One region of the Pantoea rwandensis genome, then DNA from elsewhere that is predicted to be linked to it. Evidence: predicted binding sites of a transcription regulator. Region 1 holds the regulator's gene; each other region holds the start of a gene.
The links. The regulator CRP, encoded in region 1, controls carbon source genes, mostly activating them, when cyclic AMP is high. The targets are predictions, from matches to a motif close to ATGTGANNNNNNTCACAT.
Positions count from the first base shown of each region.

Region 2: a site for CRP is predicted at 3,136-3,153, ahead of LH22_RS04715 (glycine dehydrogenase). Genes of this name have one in related genera too.
Region 3: a site for CRP is predicted at 2,124-2,141, ahead of LH22_RS13155 (arabinose ABC transporter substrate-binding protein). Genes of this name have one in related genera too.
Region 4: a site for CRP is predicted at 2,566-2,583, ahead of LH22_RS00410 (nucleoside-specific channel-forming protein Tsx). Genes of this name have one in related genera too.

Region 1 covers NZ_CP009454.1:871,663-876,576, forward strand. The annotation lists gene LH22_RS03870 (aminodeoxychorismate synthase component II) at 1-15, shown strand, start outside; gene argD (bifunctional acetylornithine/succinyldiaminopimelate transaminase) at 103-1,323, shown strand; gene LH22_RS03880 (YccS/YhfK family putative transporter) at 1,324-3,399, opposite strand; gene crp (cAMP-activated global transcriptional regulator CRP) at 3,458-4,090, opposite strand; gene LH22_RS03890 (OsmC family protein) at 4,394-4,798, shown strand; gene LH22_RS03895 (phosphoribulokinase) at 4,842-4,914, opposite strand, start outside.
Region 2 covers NZ_CP009454.1:1,020,154-1,025,067, forward strand. The annotation lists gene LH22_RS04695 (IS4 family transposase) at 1-334, opposite strand, end outside; gene yjgA (ribosome biogenesis factor YjgA) at 462-1,010, opposite strand; gene pmbA (metalloprotease PmbA) at 1,128-2,468, shown strand; gene cybC (cytochrome b562) at 2,664-3,050, shown strand; gene LH22_RS04715 (glycine dehydrogenase) at 3,305-3,643, shown strand; gene LH22_RS04720 (SFCGS family glycine-rich protein) at 3,661-4,017, shown strand; gene LH22_RS04725 (DUF4312 family protein) at 4,020-4,319, shown strand; gene LH22_RS04730 (DUF4311 domain-containing protein) at 4,345-4,914, shown strand, end outside.
Region 3 covers NZ_CP009454.1:2,884,773-2,889,686, reverse strand. The annotation lists gene araA (L-arabinose isomerase) at 1-320, opposite strand, end outside; gene LH22_RS13160 (ribulokinase) at 332-2,017, opposite strand; gene LH22_RS13155 (arabinose ABC transporter substrate-binding protein) at 2,384-3,367, shown strand; gene araG (L-arabinose ABC transporter ATP-binding protein AraG) at 3,513-4,914, shown strand, end outside.
Region 4 covers NZ_CP009454.1:82,287-87,200, reverse strand. The annotation lists gene LH22_RS00420 (LysR family transcriptional regulator) at 1-873, shown strand, start outside; gene yjdN (VOC family metalloprotein YjdN) at 952-1,383, shown strand; gene LH22_RS00410 (nucleoside-specific channel-forming protein Tsx) at 1,498-2,364, opposite strand; gene LH22_RS00405 (hypothetical protein) at 2,748-2,999, shown strand; gene LH22_RS00400 (sensor histidine kinase) at 3,042-4,400, opposite strand; gene LH22_RS00395 (response regulator) at 4,397-4,914, opposite strand, start outside.

The DNA of each region.
Region 1 (4,914 bases):
TTCCTCGACACGTAACTTATGTTTGCCTTCGTGTGATTTTTTATGCATATTTTGTGATTATAATTTCACTTCAGCTCAATAAATAACCCAATGAGGTCGGCAATGGCAGCGGAAAAACTAGCGGTAACCCGGGAAACGTTCGATAACGTGATTTTGCCTGTTTATGCACCTGCGCAGTTCGTGCCGGTGAAAGGCAAGGGCAGCCGAGTCTGGGATCAGCAGGGCAAAGAGTATATCGACTTCTCCGGCGGTATCGCGGTGACGGCTCTGGGTCATTGCCATCCGGCGCTGGTGGAAACGCTGAAAAGCCAGGGTGAAACCCTGTGGCATACCAGCAACGTGTTTACCAATGAACCGGCATTACGTCTGGCGAGCAAACTGATTGCCGCGACCTTTGCCGATCGCGTGTTCTTTGGTAATTCCGGTGCGGAAGCCAACGAAGCCGCCTTCAAGCTGGCACGTTACTACGCCTGCAAAAAACACAGCCCGTTCAAAAGCAAAATCATCGCCTTCCACAATGCGTTCCACGGTCGTACCTTGTTTACCGTTTCTGTTGGCGGCCAGCCGAAATACTCCGACGGCTTTGGTCCAAAGCCGGCAGATATCGTACATGTGCCGTTTAACGATCTGGATGCGGTGAAAGCGGTGATGGATGACCACACCTGCGCGATTGTCGTGGAGCCGATTCAGGGTGAAGGCGGCGTGGTGGCTGCGACGCAGGAATTTATGCAGGGTCTGCGTGCGCTGTGCGATGAGCATAAAGCGCTGCTGGTGCTGGATGAAGTACAGAGCGGCATGGGTCGTAGCGGTAAGCTGTTCAGCTACGAACATTACGGCATCAAGCCAGACATCATCACCACCGCGAAAGCGCTGGGCGGCGGTTTCCCGGTGAGCGCGATGCTAACCACCAATGAAATCGCGTCGGTGATGGCTCCGGGCGTGCACGGCACCACCTATGGCGGCAACCCGCTGGCCTGTGCGATTGCTGAAACCGCGCTGGATATCATCAACACCCCAGAAGTGCTGGGTGGCGTAGAGGCCCGTCGTCAGCAGTTCGTGGATGCACTGCAGGCGATCGACAGCAAATACGATCTGTTCAGTGAGATTCGCGGCAAAGGTTTACTGATTGGCGCAGCGCTGAAGCCACAACACGCCAGTAAAGCGCGCGATATCCTCAATGCCTCAGCAGCAGAAGGGGTGATGGTTCTGACCGCGGGCACTGATGTGATGCGTTTTGTGCCGTCACTGGTGATCGAGCCGACTGACATCGAAGAAGGCATGGCGCGTTTCGCCAAAGCGATTGAGAAAGTGCTGGCGGCGTAATCAGCCCTTCGGACGTAACACTTTCAGCCAGCGGCCGTGATGCGGTCGCTGGCTCCACGCCAGTGAAGAGATGGTGTGCATCACATTCAGGTGTTGCAGGATGCGCTTCACATGCTGCTCGACAATCGTTACCGGCCCTTCATTCATATTCTCCGGCGCTTCCAGAATATTGCTGTCATTGCCTGGCCCATCATACGCCAGCCGCTGCTGACAGCGCTGCAGCGCAATTTCACAGGATTGCAGATAGCGTTCCGCCAGCTTCGGCGTCAGCATGGTGTGCTCACGCGCCAGGATCGTCATCGCGTTGATGTGTTCCACAATGAACTGGCTGTGGGTCACCCACATGCGCATATCTTTCAGGTACTGCGCGTTGAAGCCCGGTTCGCTTGAGGCCTGATTCAGTGAGTTGAAGAGCGCATTGTGCGCCTGATTGACCTTCATGCGCTGATACGCCAGCTTTTCAGGAGACTGCTCCGGCCCCAGCAACATCCGCAAGGCTTCCTGATAAGCCTCCAGCGCATCATGCGCGTTGCTGCGCAGTAATCCGCTCTGCCACTGTGGCCACAGCCAGATCATACCGGCAAAGGCGATCAGGCAGCCCATCAGGGTATCCATCATGCGCGGCAGCAGAAACTGCGCCCCGTTCAGCGACAACAGCTGAAGTGAATACACCGCCGTCACGGTGAAGCCAATCATCGACCAGCCGTAATACTTGCGCGTGACCAGGTAGCTGGCGAGGGTGATGGCCAGCATGAACAGTAGGGTGATCGATTCGGGGACGTCGAGCTGTAGCGATCCTGCGGCGATCAGCAATCCGGCAAAGGTGCCCAGCGCACGGTGCTGGATACGCACCCGTGTCGCGCTGTAGCCATTCTGGCTGACAAACATGATGGTCATCAGAATCCAGTAAGGCTTGGGGATATTGAAGAACAGCGCCAGCGCGCTGCCGAACATCAGCATCACCGAGATACGCGCGGCGGTGCGCAATGCGGCGGACTTGAGCGATAGGTAGCTGCGCAGCGCCGGGAACAGCGGCAGGCGACGCTGGCGATCCGCCATCAAGTCTCGAGTGTATAACGGCTTTTGCGTGCGCAACACGCGGGCGATGCGGCTGAAGTGGTAGTAGCAGAAGTTGCCCACCGGGTTATCAGGATGCTGGCGCGCGATTTTTTCCAGCGCACCCAGTTGCTTCTCCATGTGGAAGCGATCGGGCAACTGATGATAGAGAATGGCATCGGCCAACAGGCGCAGGCGCGCAGAGATGGTTTTGGCATTCCAGCGGATCACTGCTTCAGCGTGACTCTGCTCGACCAGCTTTTGCACTTCTTCCGGCTGGTGCAGGCTCACCGAGATGTGCTCCTGCAAATCAAGCGCCACCTGGAAAGCCCGCGTCAGGCGCTTGTGGCTGTTATCGCGGCTGGCAGAGAGCATGTGCATCTGCTGATAGCAGGTGGTGATCAGGTCAACGGCTTTTTGCTGACGCGCCAGCAACGGCGGCAGCGCTTTCTCGGGATCGGTAAGCTGCGTCAATAGGGTGTATTTGGCATCGCAATAATCCGCCAGTTCCCGATACAGCAGGCTGAGGGTTTCGCGCATTGGCTGCTCTTTCCACAGCCAGAACCAGAACCAGTTAAACAGGCCGTACCACAGCGTGCCACCAATATACAGCAGAGGCGGCACCCACATGGGCATGCGGCCCACCAGGCTGAGGCTGAAGATGGCAGCAATGAGCGTAGCGGGCAGTAAGCGGCCGTGCAGCGGGCTGATTTCGCCGGTCACGCCAATCAACAGCGGCAGCACAAACAGGATCAGCGGTAACGGAATGGCGTCACTGGTAAGAAATTGGATCAGGAAACTGGCGGTAGCAAACAGTGAGCCGCCCACAATCAGGCGTTTAAAGAAGCGCTTATGTGGTGTATCGAGACCCGCCATGTTGCAGCAGGCAGGAACTAATGAGAACAGCAGGCCTTTTTGCAGATCGCCAAACAGCCAGCCTAGTGCCACAGGCAGGCACAGCACCAGCGTTTGCCGCAGTGCGTAGTTGACCTCAGGATGATAGATGATTCGGCGCCACATCAGCTCATCGCAAACAAAAACGGCGCGATGTTGCCATCACGCCGTGGGTGATAAGAAATTAGCGGGTGCCGTAGACGACGATGGTTTTACCGTGTGCGGAGATCAGGTTCTGATCTTCCAGCATTTTCAGGATACGACCCACGGTTTCGCGTGAGCAACCCACGATCTGACCAATCTCCTGACGGGTTATTTTGATTTGCATCCCGTCGGGGTGCGTCATCGCATCGGGTTGTTTCGCCAGATTAAGCAGTGTTTGCGCGATACGGCCCGTCACATCGAGGAAGGCAAGGTTGCCCACTTTCTCGGAGGTGACTTGCAGACGACGCGCCATCTGCGACGAAAGTCGCATTAAAATATCCGGGTTTACCTGAATCAGCTGACGGAATTTTTTGTAAGAAATTTCAGCCACTTCGCAGGCAGTCTTAGCACGTACCCAGGCACTACGTTCCTGGCCTTCTTCAAACAGGCCGAGTTCGCCGATGAAGTCTCCCTGATTGAGGTAGGAGAGGATCATCTCTTTGCCTTCTTCATCTTTGATCAGAACCGCAACGGAACCTTTCACGATGTAGTACAGCGTTTCCGCTTTCTCACCCTGATGGATGAGCGTGCTTTTGGACGGATATTTGTGAATATGGCAATGGGACAGGAACCATTCGAGTGTAGGGTCTGTTTGCGGTTTGCCGAGAACCATTCGCTATTATCCTCTGTTGTAATCGTGCCCAAAATACAGGGGGCAGTTTTCCCTGTCAGGCGGTGTAATCGTAGAGCGCTTCCAGTAAAGGAAAATTATTTCCGGGTGATTCTTAAGCTACGCTTTTGATTCTTCCCGCCTTCGTCTGTGATGACGAAAATATTTTCAGCACTGTTTGTAGCACAGCTTTTGCAAGCTGTCTTCTGTTGTCTCGCTTCAGCAACAGGCGGAAGAGTCTGGATTGCTGTTTATCAAGTGAAAGCGTACTCTGGCGGCAAAACCGCCACTTCAGGAGAAAGAATAATGCAGGCACGAGTGAAATGGGTGGAAGGGCTGACCTTTCTCGGAGAATCCTCATCTGGCCATCAGGTATTAATGGACGGTAACTCGGGTGACAAAGCGCCAAGCCCGATGGAGATGGTTTTGATGGCAGCAGGCGGCTGTAGCGCGATTGACGTGGTATCGATCCTGCAGAAAGGCCGAAATGATGTGGCTGACTGCGAGGTGAAACTCACCTCCGAGCGCCGTGAAGAAGCGCCACGTATTTTTACGCACATCAACCTGCATTTTATCGTTAGCGGCACCGCGCTAAGCGATAAAGCAGTGGCGCGGGCTGTCGATCTGTCGGCGGAGAAGTATTGCTCGGTGGCGATCATGCTCGGCAATAGTGTGAAAATGACGCACAGTTACGAAGTGATTGAGCGATAACATAAGCGGGCGGCCAAACGGCCGCCGCTACAGAATTTCTGGATTATTCAATCCGTTTACCTTCAATCAGCCGCTGCACCAGTGGCGTCATGATTAACTCCATTGCCAGCCCCATT
Region 2 (4,914 bases), 150 kb from region 1:
GGCGCTGCGTTTTCTCAAACATTAACCGGATAACATCTTCTCCAAATCGCTGCCGGGCCTGCACAACCGCGCTGGGCGCAACAAAGGGCCTTTTCCCCGGCAGAAGGATATCCAGGTGTGAGACGAGCTGAGTCATCGAATGGGAGCGAAAAAGTGCCATGCCCGTCACTGCCCAGACCATCATTTCCATCGACAACCTGCGCTTACGTAACGTTACTGTCCCGGTATCCGCGAGACACTCGTCAATAAGTTCAGGAGAAAGGAGATCAGAAAGCGTCGAGAACTCCTGAGGAGTAAAGTTATGAACAATATCGAGAGCCTGACTGAGAAGCATAAAAAAATCCGTAATCCCTGAGAGATTACGGATTCTTGCAGAACTGTTGGATCGTTCAACCGATCATTTTTGTCTTAACTGATCGGCATTACGCCTGTTGGCGACCCTTTTTATGCACGCGGTAAACTCACGCCTCGGCCAGTTCGCGCAGATACTGGAAGATCTGACGGGTGGCTTTCGGGGGCTTGTTAGCGGCTTTCTCTTTCTGCGCATTACGAATCATGGTGCGCAGCTGCTGGCGATCGGCCTGCGGATAGAGGTTAATCACTTCCGCGATCGCGTCATCGCCTTTCTCGATCATGCGATCGCGCAGTTGCTCGAGTTTATGGAACAGCGCCACCTGCTGGTTATGGCGGTTCTTCAGCTTATCCAGTGCCTGACGAATCGGATCTTCATCGCGCGCGCGCAACATCTTACCGATCAGCTGCAACTGGCGGCGACGGCCTTCCTTTTTAATACGCTGTGCCAGCTCAATAGCGGCACGCAGATCATCGTCGAGTGGAATTTTGTCGAGGGAGTTTTTCCCCAGATCCACTAACTCGGCGCCCAGGCGTTTCAGCTCTTCGGCGTCGCGTTTAATTTCGCTTTTGCTGACCCAGATAATCTCTTCGTCTTCATCTTCTTCGTTTTGATTATCTGGCACATCGTCGAGCCAGTCATCGGGCTGCTTGGTCATCTCTTGGCTCCCTAAAAAAAAAGAGGCTAATCCTACCAGTTTATCGGGCGACTGCGAAATTGTTCTCTGAGTCTGATAGACTCAATAAATTCATACTTAAGATTAGACGGCAGGTCGATGAACGTATCTACTCAGGTTGCAGAACAACGTAAAGTGTTAGAACAGGCTGTCGCGCAGGCGCTGGAACTGGCGAAAGCCAGCACCGATGGAGCAGAAGTTGCGGTGACCAAAACCACCGGCATCGGCGTCAGTACCCGCTATGGCGAAGTGGAAAACGTCGAATTCAACAGCGATGGTGCGCTTGGCATCACCGTCTATCATCAGAACCGCAAAGGCAGTGCTTCTTCAACCGACCTCAGCCCGGATGCCATCAAACGCACCGTGCAGGCGGCGATCGACATTGCGCGCTACACCTCGGTTGATCCTTTTGGTGCCCCGGCCGATCCCGATCTGCTGGCATTTGAAGCGCCGGATCTCGATCTTTACCATCCGTGGGAGATCGATGCCGATCACGCTATCGAATGGGCCGCACAGGCAGAACAGGCGTCGTTGCAGGCTGACAAGCGCATTACCAATACCGAAGGCGGTAGCTTCAACAGTCACGTCGGCATCAAAGTATTCGGTAACAGCCACGGCATGTTGCAGAGCTACTGCTCCAGCCGCCATTCGCTCTCCAGCTGCGTGATTGCCGAGCAGGATGGCAACATGGAGCGTGATTACGCCTACACCATTGGCCGTTCCATTGACGATCTGCAAACTGCGGATTGGGTGGGCCAGGAGTGCGCGCGTCGCGTGCTATCCCGTTTAGCGCCGCGCAAGTTGCCGACCATGAAAGCGCCGGTGATCTTCGCGCCGGAAGTGGCGACGGGTCTATTTGGTCATCTGGTCGGCATGATCAGCGGCGGCAGCGTCTATCGCAAAGCGACCTTCCTGCTGGATTCACTCGGCAAGCAGATCCTGCCTGAGTGGCTGACGATTGAAGAGAAGCCGCACCTGCTGAAAGGGCTGGCGTCTACGCCGTTCGACAGCGAAGGCGTGCGCACCCAGGCGCGCGACATCATCAAAGATGGCGTGCTGCAAAACTGGCTGCTGACCAGCTATTCGGCACGCAAGCTTGGCCTGCAGAGCACTGGCCATGCGGGCGGTATTCACAACTGGCGCATTGCGGGCCAGGGGCATAGCTTTGAAGATATGCTGAAGCAGATGGGCCGTGGTTTAGTGGTCACCGAAATGATGGGCTCCAGCGTCAGCGCCATGACCGGTGACTATTCGCGCGGTGCCTCAGGCTTCTGGGTTGAAAACGGTGAAATCCAATATCCTGTGAGCGAGATCACAATTGCGGGCAACCTCAAGGATATGTGGCTCAATATGGTAACGCTCGGTAACGACATTGAAACGCGCAGCAATATACAATGCGGGTCGGTGCTGCTGCCGGAGATGAAAATCGCCGGACAATAAAGACATCGCTTCATGAAAGCAGCCCGCAAGGCTGCTTTTTTTTTAGCCCGACAATAAAACCCCCAAAATTATTCGCGTGACAGAAAGGCGGCAAGTGAATGAATCCTCAGGATATGACATCAGTAAGTGACTGGGGTGAGTGAGCGTAGCCAACGTGTCTGGAACCTGAAATATGACGGGAAATAAGGAATATTTATGCGTAAGCATGTGATTGCAATGTTGTCTCTCTCGCTGTTGTTCTCTTCAGCTAGCGTATTCGCTGCTGACCTGAAGAGTGATATGGATACCCTGAAAGATGGCCTGAGCGTGGTGAAGAAAACCTCTGATGCTCAGGAAATGCAAACCGCGCTCGGCAAGATGCGCCAGGCGGCGGAGGATGCTAAAAAATCCACGCCGGAAAAACTGGAAGGTCAGGCTGCCGATAGCGCCCAGATTAAGGATTATCACGCCGGTCTTGATTCTCTGATTGCGCAGATTGATGTCGTCGATCAGTTGGCGAAAGCCAACAAGCTCGACGAAGCCAAAACTGAAGCGAAGAAGTTGGAAGATATTCGTAACGCCAACCATAAGAAATTCCGCTGATAACCCGGCCAGCCCTGTGGCTGGCCTTATCTCCCCTCGCATTTCCTCCGTTTAAACGCATAGATTCCCGGCATAACCCGCATTTTTGTGACCTGTTTCGCACACTTCATGCGTAGTGCGATCTGGCGCACACACGCCCGTGGGATTTCCACTTTGAGGTGGAAAAGATGCGTCTCCACAGCCTGAAGCGGAAAGCGTAATTTCTTTTCAACGCGAATTATCTCTAATTGTCCGCAGTAAACAGGAGTAGCAAGGTGAGGAGTGAAGCTGTCCCACTGAAACAGAGCACGCCGGAAGCCATTCAGGCGCTGGCGGATAACGTGATGAAGCAAATTGCGGCGATCTACGCTGCGCACCACATCGAAGCCAACGCCGTGCAGCAGCAGATGCTGGCCTCGCATGTGCGGGCGATGGCAGCGCGTTCGCTCACGGGTGAAGCCTTGCCGGAAGTGGAAGCCGAACTGTTTGAAGACATCTCGCCAGAAACCATGGCGCTGGCACAGCAGGTGGTCGATCTGTTTGGCAATCTGCCAAAAGAAGAAGCCTGGCTGCTATCGGTGCATATCGAAGTGGCGAAATCCAACGAAGCATAAATCGAGAGGAATTGAACATGGTAACAGTCGTGATTGGTGATCGTCTGGGTAAAGGTCAGAAAGTCGCAGCAGGGATTGAGAAAGCAGGCGGCCGTGCTGTTGTGGTGCCGGGCGTTGCAGCGGACATGAAGCTGGGCGATGTGATGAAAGCGGAAAACGCTGACTTCGGCATCTCTTTCTGCGGCAGCGGCGGTGCCGGTGCCATCACTGCGCAAAACAAATATGGCTACAAAGCCAAACACGGTATGCGTTCGATTGATGAAGGCGTGACCGCCATCAACGAAGGCGCCACCGTGCTGGGCTTTGGCTTTATGGATAAAGAAGAGCTGGGTGAACGTCTGGTGCAGGCCTGGAATAAAAAACACGGCAGCTAAGCATGAAACAGCAATACGAGACGCAGGTTACGGTGCAGGGCAAAGGCGATAGCAAAGCGAAAGCCTTTTCCGATGCACTGAGCAAGGTGCAGCAGCAAGTGCTGCGCACCAGCCAAAAGATTCTGTTGCGCATTGAACCCATAGATGTGCGGGTGCTGCGCGCGCAGGAGAGCGTACGCACAGAGAAGTTCTTGTTCTTCTTTCTGGCGCGCGAACGACGGAATTACAGCGTCGAGCTGGAAATCACCGTCAGCGTCACCGTGATCGACACCGACAAGGTGGATTTCATCGCGACGAAATAAAAACGACAACAAAGGGTACAACAACATGTTTTTAATCATTTTGTTTAAGTCGTTGATCATTGGTGGATTGGTTGGCGTTGGGGTAGGAGCGGGCGCAGCGCGCATGTTCCATGCACCGACCACGCAAGGTATGGGCGCGTTTCGTACCTTGGGTGAACTCAATTCCTGTGAGGGCGATCCCGCTTCGCACTTCTCCTTTGGTCTTGGCTTCTTCTTTAACGCCTGGGCATCGTCTGTGGCTGCAGGTTCCTTCACTCAGGACGTTGATCACCGCATTCTGCCTAACTGGGGCGCAGCCGCGTTGATGGTGAAAAACCGCAACGTCGCCGAAACCCTGCATAACCCAAAACGCATGGCGATTGCCTGCGGCATCATCGGCATGATCGTGGTGGCGTTCCTCAACAGCACGGCTTCTGCGGTGCCTGCAGCGTTGCAGGTTACGGCGGTTAAAGTGCTGGTGCCGGCGGCCAACCTGCTGGTGAACACCGTGATGCCGGTGATCTTCTGGCTGGCAGCGATTGATGCCGGTAAGAAATCCGGTTTCTGGGCGACCATCTTTGGTGGTCTGGCGCAGTTGATCATGGGCAATGCCGTA
Region 3 (4,914 bases), 2.0 Mb from region 1:
ATTTCTGCGTTGAACTGAGTATGGAATTGCAGCAATGGCTTATTCAGGATACTCAGCCCACCAATCCACATCTTGGCCGGTGAAAAGGTATGCAGCCAGGTAATGATCCCCACACAATTGCTGTCGTGATTGGCTTCGCGGCACAGCGCCAGCGCTTCATCCGGTGATTTCACCAGTGGCTTCAACACCAGCGGCACCGGCAGCGTGCCCGCCTGGTTCAAACCGTCCATCACCTGGCGCGCGTGATGTTCGACCTGGCGCAAGGTTTCCGCTCCGTAGAGATGCTGAGTCCCAATCACAAACCAAACGTTCTGTTCCATTTCTCGCTCCTTTACTTAGCGGATGTGGCGCGGGCGGCATACTGAGGTTCAGCGGCCTGGCACCAGTTCTGATAGCGTTGATAAAGCTGTTGATAGCCCGCTACGCGCAGGCTGTTAGGCTGCAAGGTCACGGCGATCGGACTCGCCATCACCTGCTGTGCGGCAGGGACGTCGGCATACACCTTCGCGGCGACGGCGGCAAAAATGGCGGCGCCAAGCGCGCAGCATTCGTCAGAAGCCACGATATCCAGCGGGCGGTTCATTACGTCGCAGCATGCCTGCATAATGGCGGGAGACTTACGTGCGATGCCGCCAAGCGTCAGAATGCTCTCCACCGGAATCTGTTGTTTCTCGAAGCACTCCATAATGGCGCGGGCACCAAACGCCGTGGCGGCCACCAGACCACCAAACAATGCAGGCGCGTCAGTGCCGAGATTCAAATCGGTGATCACGCCTTTCAGGCGCTGATTGGCATCCGGCGTACGACGCCCGTTGAACCAATCCAGCACCACGGGCAGATGATCGAGCTGTGGATCGGTAGCCCAGGCTTCGGTAAGGGAGCGGATCAAATCCTGCTGCATTTCGGCGAGTTGCGGTTGCAACTCAGGATGGCGCGCCACCGCCTGCTGCAGCGGCCAGCCCAGCAAACGACTGAACCAGGCGTAAATATCGCCAAACGCGGACTGACCGGCTTCGCAGCCGATGGCACCCGGCACGACACTGCCATCCACCTGGCCGCAAATGCCTTTAATTGCGCGATCGCCCACTTTCTCACTATCAGCAATCAAAATGTCGCAGGTTGAGGTGCCAATCACTTTCACCAGCGTATAAGGCTGAGCACCTGCACCGACCGCGCCCATGTGGCAGTCAAAAGCACCACCGGAGAGAATCACCTGTTCAGACAGTCCCAAACGCTGCGCCCATTCGGCAGACAACGTACCCACCGGCACATCAGCAGTGAAGGTGTCGGTAAATAGCGGGGAATCCAACTGCTCGACCAACATCGGATCAAGGGCACGGAAAAAGTCCGCAGGCGGTAGGCCATGCCATTCAGGATGCCACAGCGATTTATGCCCGGCAGCACAGCGTCCACGCCGCAACTGCGCCGGGGCGGTGCGACCGCTTAACAGTGCCGGTACCCAATCGCAGAGTTCCACCCAAGACACTGCAGCATCACGCACCGCCGCATCCTGGCGTGATACATGCAGAATCTTGGCCCAGAACCACTCCGACGAATACACACCGCCGATATAGCGGGTGTAATCGGTGAAATGACCGTTGCGGCACAGCTGATTAATCTCTTCCGCTTCTTCAATTGCGGTGTGATCCTTCCACAGCACAAACATGGCGTTGGGATTGGTCGCAAACTCCGGACGCAAGGCTAACACGTTGCCATCGCGGTCAATCGGGGCAGGGGTTGAGCCGGTTGAATCGACGCCAATACCCACCACCACAGCCCGCTGTTCCACTGTTAACGCGTGCACCACCGCCACGATCGCCTGCTCCAGCGCATCAATGTAGTACTGTGGATGATGACGAAAACGGTTGGCATGCGCGTCACAGAAATGCCCCTGCGCCCAACGCGGATAGTTCACCACCGCGGTTTCCAGCTCTTGACCACTGCGGCAGTCCACGGCGAGGGCACGCACCGAGTCACTGCCAAAATCCAGCCCAATTGTTATGGCGCCAGCACCCATTGGGATTCTCCTGTGTGAGTTATCTGGCTCAATCCTGGAATGCGGGAGCATAAGCCGTTAGTCATCGCTGGCTGAGAATATGCACTTTTCTGCCATCGGCGAGGTTATGTGATCGGCAGCAAAAGTTAATGACTGGTTAATTTCGCTGAATATATGGAGGAATTAGTCATCGTTTTGGGATGTGATACCGCTCTACATTTTTATTCGCCAATACCGCTACAACTAGCCCAGCGTTTGCACAGCCTTTGTACAACCTTTGAGCTAACGCGCTGATTTTGCGCTGTACCCAAACGTGAAATCCAATTGGTAGCGTTTACACCGATTCGTTATTAACAGCGATAAAACACCATTGTGCCGGAGAGCATCATGCATAAATTCACTAAAGCGCTGGCGGCGGTAGGTCTCGCCGCGGTTATGTCACAATCCGCTATCGCCGAAACCATGAAACTCGGTTTCCTCGTCAAACAACCGGAGGAACCCTGGTTCCAGACGGAATGGAAGTTCGCCGATAAAGCCGGCAAAGATCTCGGTTTCGACGTCATCAAAATCGCGGTGCCTGACGGCGAGAAAACCCTCAATGCCATCGACAGCCTGGCGGCGAGCGGTGCCAAAGGCTTCGTGATCTGCACACCGGACCCGAAACTGGGTTCAGCCATCGTGGCGAAGGCGCGCAGTTATGGCCTGAAAGTGATTGCGGTTGACGATCAGTTCGTCACCGCCAAAGGCAAGCCAATGGACACGGTGCCGTTGGTGATGATGGCGGCGACCAAAATCGGTGAGCGCCAGGGCCAGGAACTCTATAAAGAGATGCAGAAGCGCGGCTGGGATGCGAAAGAGACCGGCGTGATGGCGATTACCGCCAATGAGTTGGACACCGCGCGCCGCCGCACCGGCGGTTCGATGGAAGCGCTGAAAGCAGCCGGATTCCCGGAGAAGCAGATCTATCAGGTACCCACCAAATCCAACGACATTCCCGGTGCGTTTGATGCCGGTAACTCGCTGCTGGTGCAGCATCCCGAGGTGAAACACTGGCTGATTGTCGGCATGAATGACAACACCGTGCTGGGTGGCGTACGCGCGACTGAAGGCCAGGGCTTTAAAGCGCCAGACGTGATCGGCATTGGCATTAACGGCGTAGATGCGGTGAGCGAACTCTCCAAAGGGGCGCCAACCGGCTTCTATGGCTCACTGCTGCCAAGCCCGGATGTGCACGGTTATAAGAGCAGTCAGATGCTCTACAACTGGGTGACCAAAGGCGAAGAGCCCGCGAAGTTCACCGAAGTCACCGATGTGGTGCTGATTACCCGCGACAACTTCAAAACTGAGTTGGCGAAGAAAGGGCTGATGTAAGTCGCCTGATTGATAAACGCAGCCTCCATCCCAGGTGTTGTAGCAGGTTGGCCACCGCGTTTGCTCCCGTGTCGCTCGTCGCTGGGACAAATGTGCGCAGCCAACGCGGCAATAGCGCGAAAGATGGGGGCGAAGAGGAGTTTCCATGGAAACTGATCAAGCCTTTCTGTCCTTTCATGGCATCAGTAAAACCTTTCCGGGCGTAAAAGCGCTGCAGGATATCTCATTCCAGTGCCGCGCCGGGGAAGTGCATGCGCTGATGGGCGAAAACGGCGCGGGAAAGTCCACGCTGTTAAAGATTCTCAGCGGCAGTTATCAGCCGACTGAAGGTGAGATTTGCATCAAAGGCGAAGTGAAAAGCTTCAACAACACCGTGGATGCGCTGGATGCGGGCGTGGCGATCATCTATCAGGAGCTGCATCTGGTGCCGGAGATGAGCGTGGCGGAGAACATCTATCTCGGACAGTTGCCACACAAACGCGGATTGGTGAATCGCAAATTGCTGCGGTATGAAGCAGATCTGCAGCTTAAAAATCTCGGCATGGATATCGATCCAGACATGCCGCTGAAATATCTGTCGCTCGGTCAGTGGCAGATGGTGGAGATTGCCAAAGCGCTGGCGCGTAATGCGCGCATCATCGCCTTTGACGAGCCGACCAGCTCACTGTCTGCACGTGAAATCGAGCATCTGTTCCGCGTCATTCGTCAGCTGCGCGATCAGGGCCGCACCGTGCTGTACGTGTCGCATCGTATGGAGGAAATCTTTGCCCTCAGCGATGCCATCACCGTGTTCAAAGATGGTCGCTACGTGCGCACCTTCACCGACATGCCGAACACCCATCATGACGATCTGGTACAGGCGATGGTCGGGCGTAACCTCGGCGATATTTACGGCTATACGCCGCGCGCATTGGGTAAAGTCCGTTTGCAACTTGATCAAGTAGAGGCCAAAGGCGTGCGCATGCCAATTTCGCTGACGGTACGAGCTGGTGAAATTGTTGGCCTGTTTGGATTGGTTGGTGCGGGGCGCAGTGAATTGATGAAGGGGCTGTTTGGTGCGACCAAACTGCGTGGCGGCAGCGTGTCGCTGGATGGCAAAAAGCTCAACATTCGCCAGCCAATCGATGCGATTCGCGCGGGGATCATGCTGTGTCCGGAAGATCGTAAATCCGAAGGGATTATTCCGGTGCACTCGGTGCGCGACAACATCAATATCAGCGCGCGCCGCCATAATCTCACGGCGGGGTGTCTGATCAAACCCGGCTGGGAGGCGAAAAACGCCGATCTTCACATCCGATCGCTCAACATCAAAACGCCTGGCCCGCAACAGCTGATCATGAATCTGTCGGGAGGCAATCAGCAGAAGGCGATTTTGGGTCGTTGGTTGTCCGAAGAGATGAATGTGATTCTGCTGGATGAACCGACGCGCGGTATTGATGTCGGTGCCAAGCATGAAATCTATAACCTGATTTACCAACTGGCGAATAAAGGGATCGCGGTGCTGTTTGCTTCCAGCGATCTGCCCGAAGTGATGGGCCTGGCTGACC
Region 4 (4,914 bases), 790 kb from region 1:
CGCGCCTTTGTCGATGTGGCCCGCCAGGGCAGTATTCGTGCTGCCAGCCGCTTATCGGGACTTTCACAGCCTGCGCTGACCAAAGCGATTCAGGAACTGGAATTGGCACTCGGTGCGCGCTTGTTCGAACGTCGTCAGCAGGGCGTCACGCTGACGGATATCGGTGATAACTTTTTCCGCCACGCCAGTCTGGTGCTGGAAGAGCTACGTGTGGCGCAGGAAGATATTCAGCAGCGATTGGGATTGGCGGGTGGAAGAGTGAATATCGGCGTGGGCGGCAGCATTGCGCGTACCATCATGCCGCAGGTGATCACTCAGTTTCATCGTGAATATCCGCTGGTGAAGGTGCGCATTGTTGAGGGGCAACTGGTGTCGATGGTGCATGAATTGCGGCAGGGCGCGCTGGATTTCACCATTAATACTTACGATCAGCATCACCTTGATCAGGAGCTGATCTTTGAAAGACTGATGCAGCGCGACTATCAGGTGGTGATGCGCAAAGGGCACCCGATGGCGCACGCCCGCTCGTTAGCGGAATTACAGCACTGCGACTGGACCATGCCGACGCCGCAAGGGAGTTATTACCGCTTGCTGCACGATCTTTTTGGCGAACGCGGTATGGCACCAAAGATCGTAGTGACCTGCGAAACCTTTATGGCCTGCACCAGCCTGGTCGCGAAAAGTGACTTTGTCAGCATTATCTCGCGTGATGTCATCGAAGATCCGACGCACGGTGGCCAGCTCATTGCCCTCGATCTTGACGATCCGCTGCCGAAAGCGACTTTCTATTTGATCCAGCGGAAAGACACCGCGCTGACGCCAATGAGTGCATACATGGCTCAACTGTTCCGCCGCTATTGTCAACAAAGGTAAGAGTGCGGCCTGGCTCGCAGCTGATTACTTATTGCCCACTACACTTGCACTGGACGTTCCAATTGTGGAGAACTGACCATGCAAATTACACCTTATGTGTTTTACAACGGCCGCTGTGAAGAGGCGATTGCCTTTTATCTCGCGGCCACTGACGGCGAATTGCTGTTTAAAATGACCTTCGGTGACATGCCGGATGAAACCCCTGTTGAGGATGAAGGCTGCCCCTCTGGCGCGACCTTCTCGCCAGAACAAATCATGCATGCCCATTTGCGTATCGGACAGGGTGAATTGATGATGAGCGATGGTGCACAACAAACAGACTACGCCGGATTTTCCGTGAGCCTATCCACGCCAGATGAAGCGCAGGGTAAACGCTGGTTTGACGCGTTGTCAGCGGGTGGGGAAGTGACGAAAAAGTGGGAACCGACGTTTTGGGCGCACGGTTTTGGCATGTTTACCGATAAATTCGGGGTGCCCTGGATGGTGAATGCTTATAAACCGCAAATTTGACGGCCCGGTTTTTTACAGCCCGTCAGCAACGTTGCGGCGCAATTTAATGCATTTCTGAAGCGATATTAAGGCTTCAGAAACACGCGAAAATTGCGCCGCTATAGCATCAGCGTATTAGAAGTTGTAACCCACGACCAGGTAGTAACCCCAGCCCGTCGATTTCACTTCAAACGGACCGTTGCCGAAGTTCAGCTCCTGTCCATCTGCCCACTGGCCGCCATTGTGGAAATAACGTGCCACGGTAGAAACGTGCCAGTGATCGTAGTTCAGCGACAAAATGTGGCTGGACGCGATCGAGTTGCTGGTACGTGATGGACCGGTCTCATCGCGCAGGTCTGAACCCCAGTCGAAATTGGTGAAGCCGATGTAGCTCAGCTTGCCGCCCCACAGATCGGTAATCGGCACAAAGTATTTCACTTTGAAGCGATATCCATCCCAGCTATTTTCGTTCGCTGCACCGTAGTTCTGCCACTGGTATTTAGCATAAACGTTCAGAGACAGGCCGATATCGCTATGGGTATCGATGTCGGTACCCAGACCCATGTACCAGGTGTTCTGACGCTGTGAAGCGTTGCGACCCATGTCATAGATATAGTTGTTCGCGAAGTACCACTCTTTAAACGGACCAAATGCCAGGCTGGTGCCGGTCAGTTTATCAATTGAGAAACGTGGCTCAATTTCCATGAACAGCGGCGAACCGTGGTCGAAAATGCCGTTAGCGTTGCTGTTACCCACGCCAAAGAAGTTGGTCAAATCCGCATAGCCGTAGAAATCGAACCAGTCTTTTTTAGCAAAGGCTTCGTATTCGAGATACACGTCATTGTTGAACTGCGGTCCGAAGCGGGTGTGGGTGCTACCCACCACATTAACGCTCTGGTGCCACCAGTCTGAAAGATACTGCGGATCGCTGTCTGCCGCTTGTGCCGCGCCGGTCCAGCTGCTGGCCAGTAAGGCCCCTGCTATCAATGCTTTAAATTTCATTATTTTATTAACCACATGCTAGTGATTGCTGCGGTTGCGCCGCAATCGAGTGAAATCGATCCCAGGGGATGGGCCGTGTGTTGTTTTTATCCGGTCTGAATCGCCGAATTTTCAAATGTGCGTAATGTGCCTGTAACAGAGCGATAGGAAATAGATTTTGATCACGTTTGTCAAAATGTGTTGCATTTTGATTCACTGAATATGTGACTATGATCACATAAATGCTGTGTGGCGAACGGAACCCCGCAACCGTTTACGTTGTCGCGTACGGTGGCAAAGAGGTCAGATGCGGATAGAGGATAGGGCGGCACGATACATCGTGTGTTTTTGGGATTTAATAGTGGAAAAATGTGTGATTTATCGCGTGCCGAGGGAGTTTTAGGATGTGGAAAATGACCCAAGGCTCAAGGCTCAAGGCTCAAGGCTCAAGGCTCAAGGCTCAAGGCTCAAGGCTCAAGGCTCAAGGCTCAAGGCTCAAGGCTCAAGGCTCAAGGCTCAAGGCTCAAGGCTCAAGGCTCAAGGCTCAAGGCTCAAGGCTCAAGGCTCAAGGCTCAAAGCTCAAGGCTCAAGGCCCAAAGTCCAAAGCCCAAAGCCCAAAGCCCAAAGCTCAAAGCCCAATGCTCAATGCTCAATAGCCGCTACCGCGCCTGATATTCAAGGCGGTAGCGACACGTTGGTCATGGCAAGGTAACGCGTACCTGCAGGCCGGAAATCTGCCCCTGGGCGTTATGGCAGTTAGACAGCGCGACCTGCATCTGATGCTTCTGCGCCACGCTGCGCACAATCGACAAGCCTAAACCGCTGCCTTGCGCCTGCACATCTGGCGAACGAGTGAAGCGATCAAAGGCGCGTTCGATAAAGGATTCCGGCATGCCCGGCCCGTTATCAACGATATCCACCACCGTGTGATTACCCACGCGATGCAGCAGCACATCCACCAGGCTGCCTTCCGGGGTGTGCAACATCGCGTTGCCGATCAGGTTATCAAACAGGCTACGCAAATCGGAACGGCTGGCCTGCAGGCGATAGTGCGTGGTGCCATTAAATCCGATATCAATACCGCGTTTATCGGCGACGACCATCAACTGCTCAATGCTCTCTTTCAGCAGATCATCGAGCTGGATGGTTTCCACCGTGGCCACCACCGACTGATCTTCCTGGCGCGAGATATTCAGCAACTGCGTCACCAGATGGCGCGTTCGCGTGACGCCCGATTCCAGCTGATCAAACTGACGGCTGGCTTCACCCGGCTGAATGTGCTGACGCAGATTTTCCAGCTGTAAGGTGACCGCGGTGACCGGTGTGCGCAGTTCATGGGCGGCATCTTCAAGGAACTGGCGCTGTGATGACCATGCCGCACGCAGTTTATCCAGCAATGAGTTGTAGGCCGCCACCAGCGGCAGTACTTCATCCGGTAAGCCATCCGGCGACACCGAGTGCGGATGCATCGTCTCTTGCGCGGCAATTTGCCGCGAGGCGACGCGTAAATCCCGCGTGATGGCGCGGACCACCAACCAGATCACCAGCAGTGACAGCGGCATCATCAGTATCAATGGAATGATGGCGGACAACACGCGTTTCACCATCAGACTTTTCATGTAACCGATGTTGTGCAGTACCTGAATGTTTCCGATTTCACTGCCCAGTTCGCCGGGGCGGGTATACACGCGCCAGTCACAATCATCGCCACAGTCGCCAACTTTTAAATCGGACCAGCCTTTTTTCGCCTGCAGCGGCGCCTGTAAGGCAGGCCATGAGCTGGCACGCAGATGGTTGTTGGTGTCCCACAGCTGAACGATATAAGTGCTTTTCAGCTTCTCTTGCTGCATCACCATGGGCATTAACGCGGGCATACGCTGACTGGAGGACCAGGCATCGGCGATCTTGGCGAGCTGATCGTCCTTCATGGTGCCCATCATGTCGCCATAACAGTGGTAGAAATACCAGGTCACGCCGCCGATCATCGCCAGATGCAGCAGCACCAGCGTGGCGAGCAGTTTGTTACGCAGGGATCGCATAAAGGTGAAAGGTTTCATATTGCCGGTACCCGCCAGCCTAAACCGCGCACGTTGCGAATCACTTCGTTATCGAGCTTGCGGCGCATACCGTGGATCAGCACATCAACAGCGTTACTGGTGACTTCTTCACCCCAGCCATAAATGCGGTTCTCTAATTGTTCGCGTGACAGAATCGCGCCCGGTCGCTCCAGCAGGGCGTAGAGCAGGGCATATTCGCGGGCGGTTAACTGTTCGCGTTGGCCTTTGTACAGCACTTCGCGCGTCATCATATCCAGCTGCACATCGCCACTGCCTAACAGGGAATCCGCCGCTCCGTGACGACGTCGGGTGATTGCACGCATGCGCGCCAGTACCTCTTGCAGATCATAGGGTTTAAGCAAATAGTCATCGGCGCCGCTGTCGAGACCCTGAATACGTTGTTGTACCGTGTCACGCGCAGTCAGCACCAGCACGGGCGTCATGTCGCCACGCGTGCGTGCGCGCTTCAGCACGTGAATACCGTCTTCACGCGGTAAGCCGAGATCGAGCAGCA